4 regions of the Streptomyces sp. RKND-216 genome follow, and region 3 is predicted to be linked to each of the others. Evidence: riboswitches for the same ligand, from Rfam matches in the RefSeq annotation. Region 3 holds a riboswitch; each other region holds the start of a gene.
What was found. A riboswitch is a leader RNA that binds a small molecule or an ion and turns the genes downstream of it on or off. The one in region 3 is predicted to bind cobalamin.
Positions count from the first base shown of each region.

Region 1 (3,201 bases), 3.4 Mb from region 3:
CGTCCTGACGGTGATTCTCCGGTCCGCCAAGGTCCCGGACGGGCGGGACGAGACCAAGCCGTCCGACTACCGCGCGGACGCCGGCGACCCGGGCGTGAAGGAGGAGTTGCCGGCCCCCACCGCCGCTCCCTGATCCGCGGAACCCACCCCGAGCACCCCGCCGACGGCACGACCGCCGGCGGGGTGCTGCATGCTGCCGGCGGGGTGCTGCATGCTGGGGGCATGGACGTGACGATCAGGGCGGCACGCGAGGCGGAGTACGGCGAGGTCGGAGACCTGACGGCCGACGCGTACCTGGAGGACGGGCTGCTCACCCACGGCGCGCGGGACCCGTACCTGGAGGTGCTGCGGAACGTACCGCACCGCGCCGGGCACGCGCAGGTCCTGGTCGCCGTGGACGCGGGCACCGGAGACCTGCTGGGCACCGTGACCTTCGTCGGGGACGGCGGGGAGTACGCGAACATCGCCCGGCCCGGCGAGGCCGAGTTCCGCATGCTGGCCGTGCACCGGAAGGGGCGGGGACGCGGCGTCGGCGAGGCGCTGGTGCGCGACTGCCTGGCGCGTGCGCGGGCACTCGGCCGGGAACGCGTGGTGCTCTCCACCGAGTCGAGGATGACGACCGCTCACCGCCTGTACGGGCGGCTGCGGTTCGTGCGCACCCCGGCCCGCGACTGGGAGCCGATCCCCGGTCTGCCCCTGTGGACCTTCGCGTTGGAGCTCGCCGACGACGAGGGCTGACGGGCACCGCAACCCTACCAGCGACACAAGATGTTGGGGTGCTCGCGCGGAGCACCCCAACATGTATGCTCGTCCTCGCTGTCGCCGCAGGGGAACCCGGTGCGAATCCGGGACTGTCCCGCAACGGTGTGCGGCGTGCCGTGCCCTGCCTCCACGCATCGACGGGTCCCGGAACGCCGCGAGTCCGAGCACCTGCCGACGGCGTCGTACACGTCCGGGCCCCGTGGGATGGGCCGGCGGACGCGAGGTGATGCCGGCCCGCAACGGGTCGCCGCCTGCGCCGCGCCACGCCTCCCCACCGGCCCCCGCCGAGCGAGGAGAGCACGTCACCGTGACCATCGCACCAGAGGCCGCAGCCGTCCCGGCGCCGTTCCCGGCGCCTTCCGGGCCGGACGCCGACAGCACGCTGCTGGAGCGGCTGTTGACGGAGCTGACCGCCGACCTGCCCGCGACCGACGCCGCCCGGATCGGCGCGGCGGTACGGCGCGGACGGCACCCCGGATCGACCCATGCGGACCTGCGGTCGCTGGCCGTCGAAGCGGCGGCCGGACTCATCGGCGACGAACCGGAGTACGGGCGCCTGGCGGCCCGGCTGCTGACCCGCGCCGTGCGCGAGGAGGCCGCCGGTCAGGGCGCGACCTCGTTCTCCGCCTCGGTCGCCGTCGGCCACCGCGAAGGTCTGATCGCGGACTCCACCGCCGCGTTCGTCACCGCGCACGCCGCACGCCTGGACGCCCTGGTCGACGCCGCCGTGGCGGACGGCGCCGACGACCGGTTCGGCTACTTCGGGCTGCGCACAGTCCACTCCCGCTACCTCCTGCGCCACCCCACGACCCGCCGGGTCGTGGAGACCCCGCAGCACTTCCTCCTGCGCGTCGCCTGCGGACTGGCGGCGGACGACAGCGCGCATGCCGTCGACGAGGTCGCCGAGCTGTACCGGCTGACCAGCTCGCTGTCCTACCTGCCGTCCTCCCCGACGCTCTTCAACTCCGGCACCAGGCACCCGCAGATGTCGTCGTGCTACCTGCTGGACTCGCCGCTGGACGAACTGGACTCGATCTACGAGCGCTACCACCAGGTCGCCCGGCTCTCCAAGCACGCCGGGGGCATCGGCCTGTCCTGGTCCCGCGTCCGCGCCCGCGGCTCGCTCATCCGCGGCACGAACGGTCATTCCAACGGCATCGTGCCGTTCCTGCGCACGCTGGACGCCTCGGTCGCCGCGGTGAACCAGGGCGGCCGGCGCAAGGGCGCCGCCTGCGTCTACCTGGAGACCTGGCACGCCGACCTGGAGGAGTTCCTGGAGCTGCGGGACAACACCGGCGAGGAGGCCCGCCGCACCCACAACCTCAACATCGCGCACTGGATCCCGGACGAGTTCATGCGCCGTGTCGAGGCCGACGCCGACTGGTCGCTGTTCTCCCCCTCCGATGTGCCCGAGCTGGTGGACCTGTGGGGCGACGACTTCGACGCCGCCTACCGTCGCGCCGAGGCGGACGGGAAGGCCGTGAAGTCCGTTCCGGCCCGGCAGCTGTACGCGCGGATGATGCGCACCCTCGCACAGACCGGCAACGGCTGGATGACCTTCAAGGACGCCGCCAACCGCACGGCCAACCAAACCGCAGAGCCCGGCCGTGTCGTCCACTCCTCCAACCTGTGCACCGAGATTCTGGAGGTGACCGACGACGACGAGACCGCCGTGTGCAACCTCGGTTCGGTCAACGTCGCCGCCCACCTCGGCGACGACGGCGGGATGGACTGGGAGCGCCTGGACGCCACCGTGCGCACCGCCGTGACCTTCCTGGACCGTGTGGTCGACGTCAACTACTACCCCACCGAGCAGGCCGGCGGCTCCAACGCACGCTGGCGCCCGGTCGGTCTGGGCCTGATGGGCCTTCAGGACGTCTTCTTCCGGCTAAGGCTGCCCTTCGACTCCCCCGCGGCGCAGCAGCTGTCCACCCGAATCTCGGAACGCATCATGCTCGCCGCCTACGAGGCATCGGCCGACCTCGCCGAGCGGCACGGCCCGCTCCCGGCCTGGGAATCGACGCGCACCGCGCGCGGCGTGCTCCACCCGGACCACTACCCGGAGGCCGAACAGACCTGGCCGGAGCGCTGGTCGGCGCTGCGGACCCGGATCGCCGCCACCGGCATGCGGAACTCGCTGCTGCTGGCCATCGCCCCGACGGCGACCATCGCCTCCATCGCCGGCGCTTACGAATGCATTGAGCCGCAGGTGTCCAACCTGTTCAAGCGCGAGACGCTGAGCGGGGAGTTCCTCCAGGTCAACGGCTACCTGGTGGACGAGCTGAAGCGACTGGGCCGCTGGGACGACGCCACCCGGGAGGCGCTGCGCGAGGCCAACGGCAGCGTGCAGGACCTGCCGGGGCTGCCCGCGCACGTGCGGGAGCTGTACCGGACGGCGTGGGAGATCCCGCAGCGCGCGCTGATCGACATGGCGGCTGC
Region 1 is NZ_SSBQ01000002.1:1,724,614-1,727,814, forward strand. Features, by position in the region: gene E4198_RS07375 (sodium:solute symporter) at 1-133, shown strand, start outside; gene E4198_RS07380 (GNAT family N-acetyltransferase) at 223-738, shown strand; cobalamin riboswitch at 787-953, shown strand; gene E4198_RS07385 (ribonucleoside-diphosphate reductase subunit alpha) at 1,145-3,201, shown strand, end outside.
Region 1: another riboswitch for cobalamin. It lies ahead of E4198_RS07385 (ribonucleoside-diphosphate reductase subunit alpha); the one in region 3 lies ahead of E4198_RS22375 (cobalamin biosynthesis protein).

Region 2 (3,201 bases), 4.3 Mb from region 3:
AGGCGTGTGCCGCCCGCGTGGAGAGGCTGCGCACCAGCTCACGGGGCGTCATCCGGCGCTCGTGCAGGGCCGCGTCGGCCACCAGCGGCAGCAGCGTCTCCACTCCCGGCCCGCCGGAGGCGTTGTCGAGGACGTGGTCGCGCTGTTTGAGGGCGAGCGGCCACGGGGCGTGGTCCGAGGCCACCATGTCGAGCGCGCCGCTGCGGAGCCGGTGCCAGAGCCCGTCGGTCTCCGCCGGGGTGCGCAGCGGCGGGTTGTACTTCAGCCGAGCGCCGCCGCGGACCATGTCCTGCTCGGTCAGGGTCAGATAGTGCGGGCAGACCTCGGTGGTGACCGAGGTGCCCGTGCGTCGGTGCCACTGCACCAGGTCGACGGCGTGCGGCGTGCTGACGTGGCAGAAGTGCAGGTGCACGCCGGAGGCCCGGGCGAACTCGAGCACGGCCGCCACGGCGGCCGTCTCGGCGACCGGCGGCCGGGAGACCCCGTGCAGCAGCGGCCCCGAGGCGCCGGACGCCCGCAGCCGCCCCAGGTTCCGCTGCACGATCTCGTCGTTCTCGGCGTGGACGCAGACCCGGAGTCCGGTCCGGGCGATCTCGACGAACGCGTCGAGCATCTCCCCGTCCGGAGTCCGGGGGAAGCGCCGGGGGTCGGTCTGGAAGGTGGACAGCTTGAAGCAGGCCGCGCCCTCGGCCGCGAGCTTCGGGATCTCGGCGATGCCCTGCCCGCCGGGCTCGACGGTCGCGTACATTCCGACATCGACGTGCGCCTCGCGCAGCACCGCCGCCCGCTTGTCGCGGAAGGCGTCCACCGACCAGACCGGCCCGGCCTCGTCGAACGGCATCTCCAGCAGCGTCGTGACGCCGCCCGCGGCCGCGGAGCGGGTCGCGGCCTCGATACCCTCCCCCGCATGGCTGAGGCAGTGCACGTGCGGGTCGACGACGCCCGGCAGGACGTACGCCCCGCCCGCGTCGACGCGCTCGGCGGCGGGCGCGTCGCTCGGCGTCTCGCGCACGGCCAGGACGCGTCCGTCGCGCACCCGGACCTCGCCGCGTGGGTACTCCCGCTGGGAGGTCACCACGTGGCCGGTCACGGAGAGGTCCGCGTCGAGGTCTTCCGGGTCGAACATGCGCCAGACCCTGCAACACGTGTCACGGCCCGACAACCGTCTTCCCACCCTTTGGGAATCCGCAGGTCGTCGCGTAGCCGAGGGGTCACGAGGGGTCCCGGGCCCGACACGGAAGGCGGCGGGTCGCGCCGTCGTGCGCTCGGGCGGCACGGGTCCTGCCCGCCGACGCGTGTCCCACGTCACCCTCCACATCGTGGACGTGATCGGCGGTCCCCGCGGCGGGCGCGTAGGCTCGGCAGGAGCAGCTGGTTCGCCCCCGTCCGCCAGGCGGGACGCGTCGCAAGAGGGAACCCGGTGGGAATCCGGGACTGCCCCGCAGCGGTGAGCGGGAACGACCGCCGTCACACGCACTGGGCCCGGCAACGGACCTGGGAAGCGACGGCCTGTAGGTGTCCTGACGGGACGCGCCCGCGAGTCCGAAGACCTGCCACTGCCCGTGCACGGCCGAACCGCGCACGGACATCCCGGTGACCTCGAGGGCGGGTCGGCGTACATACCAGGCGGACGACCGCGCCGTGCCGCGCGGGGTCGTCTCCGTCCGGTCCGTCACCTTCGCACCCTCGTCCCCTCCGGGACTCATAGGGACGTCTCGCGAAGGAGAACTCCGTGACATCGAAGTCCGCAGCCGCGGCAGCACGGGCCACCGTGTACGGCTACCCGCGCCAGGGTCCGAACCGTGAACTCAAGAAGGCCGTCGAAGGCTACTGGAAGGGCCGCGTCACCGCGGACGCCCTCCGTGGCACGGCCGCCGAACTGCGCGCCGCCAACTGGCGGCAGCTGGCCGCAGCCGGCATCCACGAGGTGCCGACGGGAGACTTCTCTCTCTACGACCACGTGCTGGACACCAGCGTCATGGTCGGCGCCGTCCCCGAGCGGCACCGTGAGGCCGTCGCCGCCGATCCCCTCGACGGCTACTTCGCCATGGCGCGCGGCACACAGGACGTCGCGCCGCTGGAGATGACCAAGTGGTTCGACACCAACTACCACTACCTGGTCGCCGAGCTGGGCCCGGACACCGCCTTCGCCGCGGACTCCGGCAAACAGGTCGCCGAGCTGAGGGAAGCGCTGGCCCTGGGCCTGAGCGCACGTCCGGTCCTCGTCGGCCCCGTGACCTACCTGCTGCTGGCCAAGCCCGCCCCCGGCGTCGCCGCGGACTTCGACCCGCTGACCCTCCTCGACCGGCTGCTGCCGGTGTACGCGGAGGTCCTGGCCGACCTGCGGGCGGCCGGTGCCGCGTGGGTGCAGCTGGACGAGCCCGCGCTCGTCCAGGACCGCACCCCGGCCGAGCTGAACGCGGCCGCACGCGCCTACCGTGAGCTCGGCGGTCTCGCGGACCGTCCCCAGCTGCTCGTCGCGAGCTACTTCGACCGTCTCGGCGAGGCCCTGCCGGTGCTCGCGAACGCGCCCGTCGAGGGCCTGGCCCTGGACTTCACCGGCGCCGGCGCCGGCAACCTCGACGCACTCGCCGAAGTGGGCGGGCTCCCCGGCAAGCGCCTGGTCGCCGGTGTCGTGGACGGCCGCAACATCTGGGTGAACGACCTGGGGAAGTCGCTGACCACCCTCGGGACCCTCCTGGGCTTCGCGGACCGGGTCGACGTCGCCCCCTCCTGCTCCCTGCTGCACGTCCCCCTGGACACGGCTCCGGAACGGGACATCGACCCGCAGATCCTGCGCTGGCTGGCCTTCGCGCGGCAGAAGACCGCGGAGGTACTCACGCTCGCCAGGGGCCTGGCCGACGGCACCGACACGATCGCCACGGAACTCGCGGCGAACCGCGCCGACCTGGCCTCCCGCGCCGGCTCGGCGCTCACCCGTGATCCGGCCGTCCGGGACCGCACCGCGGCCGTCACCGAGGCCGACTCCCGGCGCTCGCACGCGTATCCCGACCGGGCGGCGGCCCAGCGCACCCGGCTCGGTCTGCCGCTGCTGCCCGTCACCACCATCGGGTCCTTCCCGCAGACCGGCGCACTGCGCGCCGCCCGCGCCGACCTGCGTGCCGGGCGCCTCGACGCCGCCGGCTACGAGGACCGCGTCCGGGCCGAGATCCAGGAGGTCGTCACCTTCCAGGAGAAGGC
Region 2 is NZ_SSBQ01000002.1:822,869-826,069, forward strand. Features, by position in the region: gene E4198_RS03760 (dihydroorotase family protein) at 1-1,126, opposite strand, end outside; cobalamin riboswitch at 1,408-1,552, shown strand; gene metE (5-methyltetrahydropteroyltriglutamate--homocysteine S-methyltransferase) at 1,733-3,201, shown strand, end outside.
Region 2: another riboswitch for cobalamin. It lies ahead of metE (5-methyltetrahydropteroyltriglutamate--homocysteine S-methyltransferase); the one in region 3 lies ahead of E4198_RS22375 (cobalamin biosynthesis protein).

Region 3 (3,201 bases):
CAGGCCGTGCCGGTGCGGGAGCACGCCCAGCGACGGGCGGCCGGTGAGCCGGTGCAGCATCTCCAGCCCCGGCTGCAGCAGCGCCACGTCGCCGCGGAACTTGTTGACCAGGTAGCCGCACACCAGCGCCTGGTCCTCGGGGGACAGCAGCGCGGTCGTGCCGAAGAACGAGGCGAAGACCCCGCCGCGGTCGATGTCGCCGACGACCACCACGGGGAGGTGCGCCGCCCGCGCCAGGCCCATGTTGACGATGTCGTTGCGCCGCAGGTTGATCTCGGCGGGGCTGCCCGCGCCTTCGCAGATCACGGCGTCGTGGGTGGCGCGCAGCTCCTCCAAGCACCCGGCGACCGTCTCCAGCAGCTTCCGCTGCCTGTCCTCGTGGTAGCTGCGGGCGCTCAGTTCGCCCTCCGGTTTGCCCATCAGGACGACCTGACTGGTGCGGTCGCCGCCCGGCTTGAGCAGCACCGGGTTCATCGCCGCGCTGGGCTCCACCCGGGCGGCGGCCGCCTGCATGGCCTGCGCCCGGCCGATCTCCGCGCCCTCCCGGGTGACGAAGGAGTTCAGCGACATGTTCTGTGCCTTGAACGGCGCGACCTTCAATCCCTTGCGGGCCAGCCAGCGGCAGACCCCGGCCGTGACCACGCTCTTCCCGGCGTCCGAGGTCGTCCCCGCGACCAGCAGACCGCCGCCCCGCCGCAATGCCTTCACCGCCGCCTTCCCTTCCGCGTGGCCACGACCCTCACGGCCGTCGTCGTCACCAGCGCCAGCACACCGACGCGGCGGGAGAGCCGCACCGCGCGCTCGACGTCCTCCGTACGGACCTGCCGGCCACCGGCGTTGAGCACCGGACGGTGCTCGACCCGCCCGGCGTACGCCAGCGTCCCGCCCAGCCGTACGCCCAGCGCCCCGGCGAACGCGGCTTCCACCGGGCCCGCGTTGGGGCTGGGGTGACGGGCGGCGTCCGCACGCCAGGCCCGCAGCGCGCCGTTCGGGTCGGACCCGGCGAGTGCGGCCAGCGTGGCCGTCAGCCGGGCGCCCGGCCAGCCCGCCAGGTCGTCCAGCCGCGCCGACGCCCAGCCGAAACGCAGCAGCCGGGGGGAGCGGTGGCCCAGCATCGCGTCCAGGGTGTTCACTGCGCGGAACGCCACCAGGCCCGGCACGCCGGCGACCGCTCCCCACACCAGCGCGCCCACCACGGCGTCGGAGGTGTTCTCCGCCACCGACTCGACGACCGCTCGCGCGACGCCGTCGGCGTCCAGCGCCTCCGGGTCCCGCCCGCACAGGTGCGGCAGCCGCCGCCGCGCCTCCGGAACGTCGCCCGCGGCGAGTGCGGCGCCGGTCGCCCGCGCCTCGCGGATCAGGGAGGTCCCGCCGAGCACCGTCCAGCCTGCGACCGCGGCCAGCACCACCGAGGGCAGCGGCGAACGCGCCCTCCCGGCGGCCGTGCTCAGGCCCGCCGCGGCGGCCGCCACGCCGCCGGCGCACACCGCGGCGCACAACGCCCCGGCGCCGCGGTGGTCACGCCACAGGGCGCGTTCGGCCCGGATCACCGCGCGGCCGAAGGCCGCCACGGGGTGTCCGCGCCGGGGGTCGCCCAGCGCGAGGTCGGCGAGGAAGCCGAGCGTCACCCCGTACGCGTACGCACGCGGGCGCGGCATCAGTCGACGGGCTGTGGAGCCTCGCAGGAACACGGCGAGGGGTGGGGTGGGGGAGCGGTGCAGCAGCCACGCATGGCGGAGTCCTCACTCAGGGTCCTCGCCCTGGCTCGACGTGTCCGGCGGCGAGAGTCTCCTGGCTCCCGGATCGGCGCCTCCCCGGCCTTCCAGCCCACCGACGGGCCGTGGCGTGTGGTGAGGGGCGCTCCCCGGTGACAGTGGCGGGACCGCGCCGGATTCGCACCGGCTTCCTCTTCTGCCGCCGTTCGGCTGTCGGAAGTCCATCACGGCCCCCCACGACCGTCAACTCGCCCCCGGCCTGCGGCGAAGCAGTGTGACCACCCCCGGGCCGCGCCGTGGCGTCCCGCCCGGCGCGCCTCGGGTACGCGCGAGGGGTGGGTACGGCCCGCAGGCCGTACCCACCCCTCGGTGTGCGGGGGTTCAGGCGCCGATCAGGTAGATGCCGTACACCACGGCGGCCGCGCAGACCGCGTAGCAGAGGTACGCGCCGGTGCGGGCCGGCACGGAGGCGCTGCTGCCGTCCTTGCGCGGCGCGGAGCCCATGATGCCCAGGGTGAACACGCCGACCAGCGCGACGGAAGCCAGCAGGCTGACGCCGAACACGTTGATCAGGGCGGACCAGTGGATGTCCATGGTGAGTGCTTCGCTTCCTTCGGGTGGGGCGCGTCAGGCGCCGGAGACGGAGGCCTTGGTGCGGGCGTGCTCGGACTCCTCGTCCGGCGCGCCGTGCTGCTCGGGGACCGCGCCGGCCGGTGGCGGGGCGACGGCGCTCATCGCGGCGGCCACCACGCCCCCGTCCTCCGCGTCGGAGTGGGATTCCGGGGCGGAGTCCTCCGGCATGTCGTTGACGTTGGTGTGGTCGACCGGCTGCCGGCGCGAGGCCAGCCAGATGGCGCCGTTGACCAGCACGCCGAGGACGGCGACCAGGGTCACGCCGACGTTGCCGCGCTCGGCCAGCAGTGCCGCGCCGCCCGCGACCAGACCCGCCGCCGGGACGGTGATGCCCCAGGCGGCCAGCATCCGGCCCGCCGTGCCCCAGCGGACGATGCCGCCCTTGCGCCCCATCCCCGCGCCCATCACGGCGCCGGAGCAGGTGTGCGTGGTGGACAGCGAGAAGCCCAGGTGGGAGGAGGCCAGGATGGTGACCGCGGCGCTCGTCTGCGCCGAGAAGCCCTGCGGCGGGTGGATGTCGGTGAGGCCCTTGCCGAGAGTGCGGATGATCCGCCAGCCGCCGAGGTAGGTGCCCAGAGCGATGGCGACACCGGCCGAGACGACCACCCACATCGGCGGGCCCGCGTCCGGGGCCAGTGCACCGCCCGCGATCAGGGCGAGGGTGATGACGCCCATCGTCTTCTGCGCGTCGTTGGTGCCGTGCGCCAGGGAGACCAGGGCGGCGGAGGTGATCTGGCCGGCCCGGTAGCCCTTTCCGGCCTGCTCCTCGCTCACGTTGCGGGTGAGTCGGTAGGTCAGGCGTGTGGCGCCCCAGGCGGCGAGGCCGGCAACCAGCGGGGCGGCCAGGGCGGGG
Region 3 is NZ_SSBQ01000002.1:5,099,721-5,102,921, forward strand. Features, by position in the region: gene E4198_RS22370 (cobyric acid synthase) at 1-708, opposite strand, end outside; gene E4198_RS22375 (cobalamin biosynthesis protein) at 705-1,658, opposite strand; cobalamin riboswitch at 1,785-1,911, opposite strand; gene E4198_RS22380 (hypothetical protein) at 2,097-2,309, opposite strand; gene E4198_RS22385 (inorganic phosphate transporter) at 2,343-3,201, opposite strand, start outside.

Region 4 (3,201 bases), 2.5 Mb from region 3:
CCTGATCGTGGCCGCCCGCGTCGATCAGGGCGCGGATCAGCTCGTCGCCGTCTCCGGATGCCAGGCCCGGGACCTCGGCGTCACCGAAGTCGTAGCCCTCGGCGCGCATCCGGCGCAGCAGCGCCACGGCGCTGGCGGGCGTGTCCAGGCCGACCGCGTTGCCGATCCGGGAGTGCTTCGTCGGGTACGCGGACAGCACCAGGGCGATCCGCTTGTCCGCGGGCGGCACGTGGCGCAGGCGGGCGTGCCGGAGGGCGATCCCCGCGACGCGGGCGGCCCGTTCACGGTCGGGCACGTAGGCGGGCAGGCCGTCCGGGTCGATCTCCTTGAAGGAGAACGGCACGGTGATCAGCCGCCCGTCGAACTCCGGGACGGCGATCTGGCCGGCCGCGTCGAGCGGGGACACGCCCTCGTCGTTCTCCTCCCACGCGGCACGCGAACCCGTCAGGCACAGCGCCTGGAGGATCGGCACGTCCAGCGAGGTGAGCGCGCCCGCGTCCCAGGACTCGTCGTCGCCGCCCGCCGACGCCTCGGCGGGGCGGGTGCCGCCCGCTGCCAGCACGGTGGTGACGATCGCGTCGGCCGCGCGCAGTGCGTCGATCAGCTCCGGCTCGGGAGCGCGCAGGGACGCCACGTACAGGGGCAGCGCGCGGGCGCCCGCCTCCTCCAGCGCAGCGCACAGCGCCTCCACGAAGGCGGTGTTGCCGCTCATGTGGTGCGCCCGGTAGTAGAGGACGGCGACCGTGGGGGCGCCGTCGGCGGGTGCGGGGGCCGAGCGGTCCAGCGGGCCCCAGGTCGGCGCGGCGGCGGGCGGCTCGAAGCCGTGTCCGGTGAGCAGCACCGTGTCGGACAGGAACCGCGCGAGCTGCTCGAGGTTGCCGGGGCCGCCGTGCGCGAGGTAGCGGTGCGCCTCGGCGGCGATCCCGACGGGCACCGTCGACGCCGCCATCAGCTGGGCGTCCGGGGCTTGTTCACCGGTCAGCACCGCCACCGGCCGGTCCCCGGCGAGCAGTGCGTCCAGCCCGTCCTCCCAGGCTCGCAGCCCACCCAGCAGTCGCACGACGACCAGGCCGGTGCCGTCCAGGAGCCCTGGCAGGTCGTCCAGGTCGAGGCGGGAGGGGTTGGCGAAGCGGTAGCGCACGGGACCGCCGGCCGCGCGGGCGCTGAGCAGGTCGGTGTCGGACGTCGACAGCAGCAGGACGGCGGGGGAGCCGGACGGGTCGGAGGAGTCGGCGGATTCGGGTGCGGATCCGGGGGAGTCTGCGGGCTGCGGGTCTCGTTCCGCGGGCGAAAGCGGCATGCGACGTGAAGCCTTCCTCGGGGTGTCCACGCCCCGGGCGGTGTCGGACGGCGGGAGTTCCTGGCTCGTCCGGTTCCTCTTCACCGGACTCACAGTGGCGGGACCGCGCCGGAATCGCACCGGGCTTCCTCCCCTGTCGCCGTCTACGGCGATGACGGGCATACGACCCGCCGGCCAGCATCGTAGGCGCAACGCGGGTGCTCCGGGCCGTGATCCGGGGCATACGGTCCGGGCGCCTTCCGTCTGTATGCTCGCCGCGATGCCGACGCCCCGTGGCCGCACCTCAGCGAGCCCTGCCCCCGTGACGGCCCCCGTCCGGGGCCGCGACGACGCCTGCCCGGGCGCGCTGCGGCTGCACGCCGCGGACGACGGCGCCCTGGCACGAGTACGGGTGCCCGGCGGTGCGCTCACCGCCGCGCAGGCACACCTGCTCGCCGACACGGCGGACCGCCTCGGCGACGGCGCCCTCCACCTCACCTCGCGTGGCAACGTCCAACTCCGCGGACTCGCCGCCGACTGCGGCGCCGAACTCGCCGCCCGGCTGCGGGAGGCGGGGCTGCTGCCCTCCACCACGCACGAACGGGTGCGCAACGTGGTGGCCACCCCGCTGTCCGGCCTGGACGCCCGCGGGCACGCCGACGTCCAGCCGTGGGTCCGGCAGTTGGACCGCCTGCTGTGCGCCGACCCGGGGGCCACCGGTCTTTCCGGTCGCTTCCTCTTCGCCTTCGACGACGGCCGCGGCGACGTCGCGGCTCTGGGCGCCGACGTGACGGTGACGGCGGCGACGCCCGCGCCGGGTGCCGACGGCACGGCGGACGGGCCCGGCACGGCCGTGGTCCGGGTCGGCATCTCCGGCGCGGAGGTCACCATCCCGGCGGCGGACGCCCCCGGCGTCGCGCTGCACGCCGCACAGACCTTCCTCACCCTCGGCACCGGCGCGTGGCGCGTTGCCGACGCCCCGCACACGGCTGCCGCCGTCACCGAGGCGCTGCGGCGCACCCGCGTCAAACGGCCGTCCCCCGAACCGAGCGCGGGCCCCGCCACCGGTGAGGGGTACGACACCGGCGCCCCACGCGTACGCGACGCCGCCGGGGCAGACCGCGCAGCCCCGGGCGCGCACGTCGAAGGGGCGGGGCCCGCACCCGGAGTGGTCGTGGCGCCCGGCGGCGTGCACGCCTCCCTGTGCGTGACCGCGCCGCTGGGAACCCTCACGTCCGCGCAGGCGCGCCTGCTCGCCGGCCTGGCGCTCACCCGGGGCACCGGCGCACTCCGCGTCACCCCCTGGCGCGGCGTCGTCGTGCCGGGGCTCGCGTCGGTGGCGGCGCCCTCCGCGCTCGCGGAGACCGGGGCGGGCGGCCTGGTCACCTCGGCCGCCTCGCCGTGGTTCGGCCTCGGTGCCTGCGCGGGACGCCCGGGCTGCGCGGCGTCGCTGTCCGACGTCCGCGCGGACGCCCTCGCCGCGGCCGCCGCCCATGACTCCCGGCCGCCGCTGCCGGTGTACCTGTCGGGCTGCACCCGCCGGTGCGGACGTCCGAAGGGCTTGCACGTGGACGCCGTCGCCACCGGCGACGGCCGCTACGAGGTGTCCGTGCCCGGCACGGACGACGCCGGGGAGTTCGCCGCCGCGCTCACCACCGCCGCGGCGGCACGCACCACCACCGCCGGCGGGTGACCGGATGAGCGGCGACCAGACGACCGGGACCACCGAGAGGGGCGGGGCCACCCCATGCACCGGACCGACGACCACCGTGACGCGGGCCACGCAGGCGCCTACGCGTACGAGAAGGACGGCGCCACCATCTACCGGCAGTCCTTCGCCACCATCCGTGCGGAGGCGGACCTCGACGGGCTTCCCCTGGACGTGGCGCAGGTCGCGGTGCGCATGATCCACGCCTGCGGCA
Region 4 is NZ_SSBQ01000002.1:2,644,457-2,647,657, forward strand. Features, by position in the region: gene cobN (cobaltochelatase subunit CobN) at 1-1,300, opposite strand, end outside; cobalamin riboswitch at 1,334-1,488, opposite strand; gene cobG (precorrin-3B synthase) at 1,560-2,972, shown strand; gene E4198_RS11740 (precorrin-8X methylmutase) at 3,027-3,201, shown strand, end outside.
Region 4: another riboswitch for cobalamin. It lies ahead of cobN (cobaltochelatase subunit CobN); the one in region 3 lies ahead of E4198_RS22375 (cobalamin biosynthesis protein).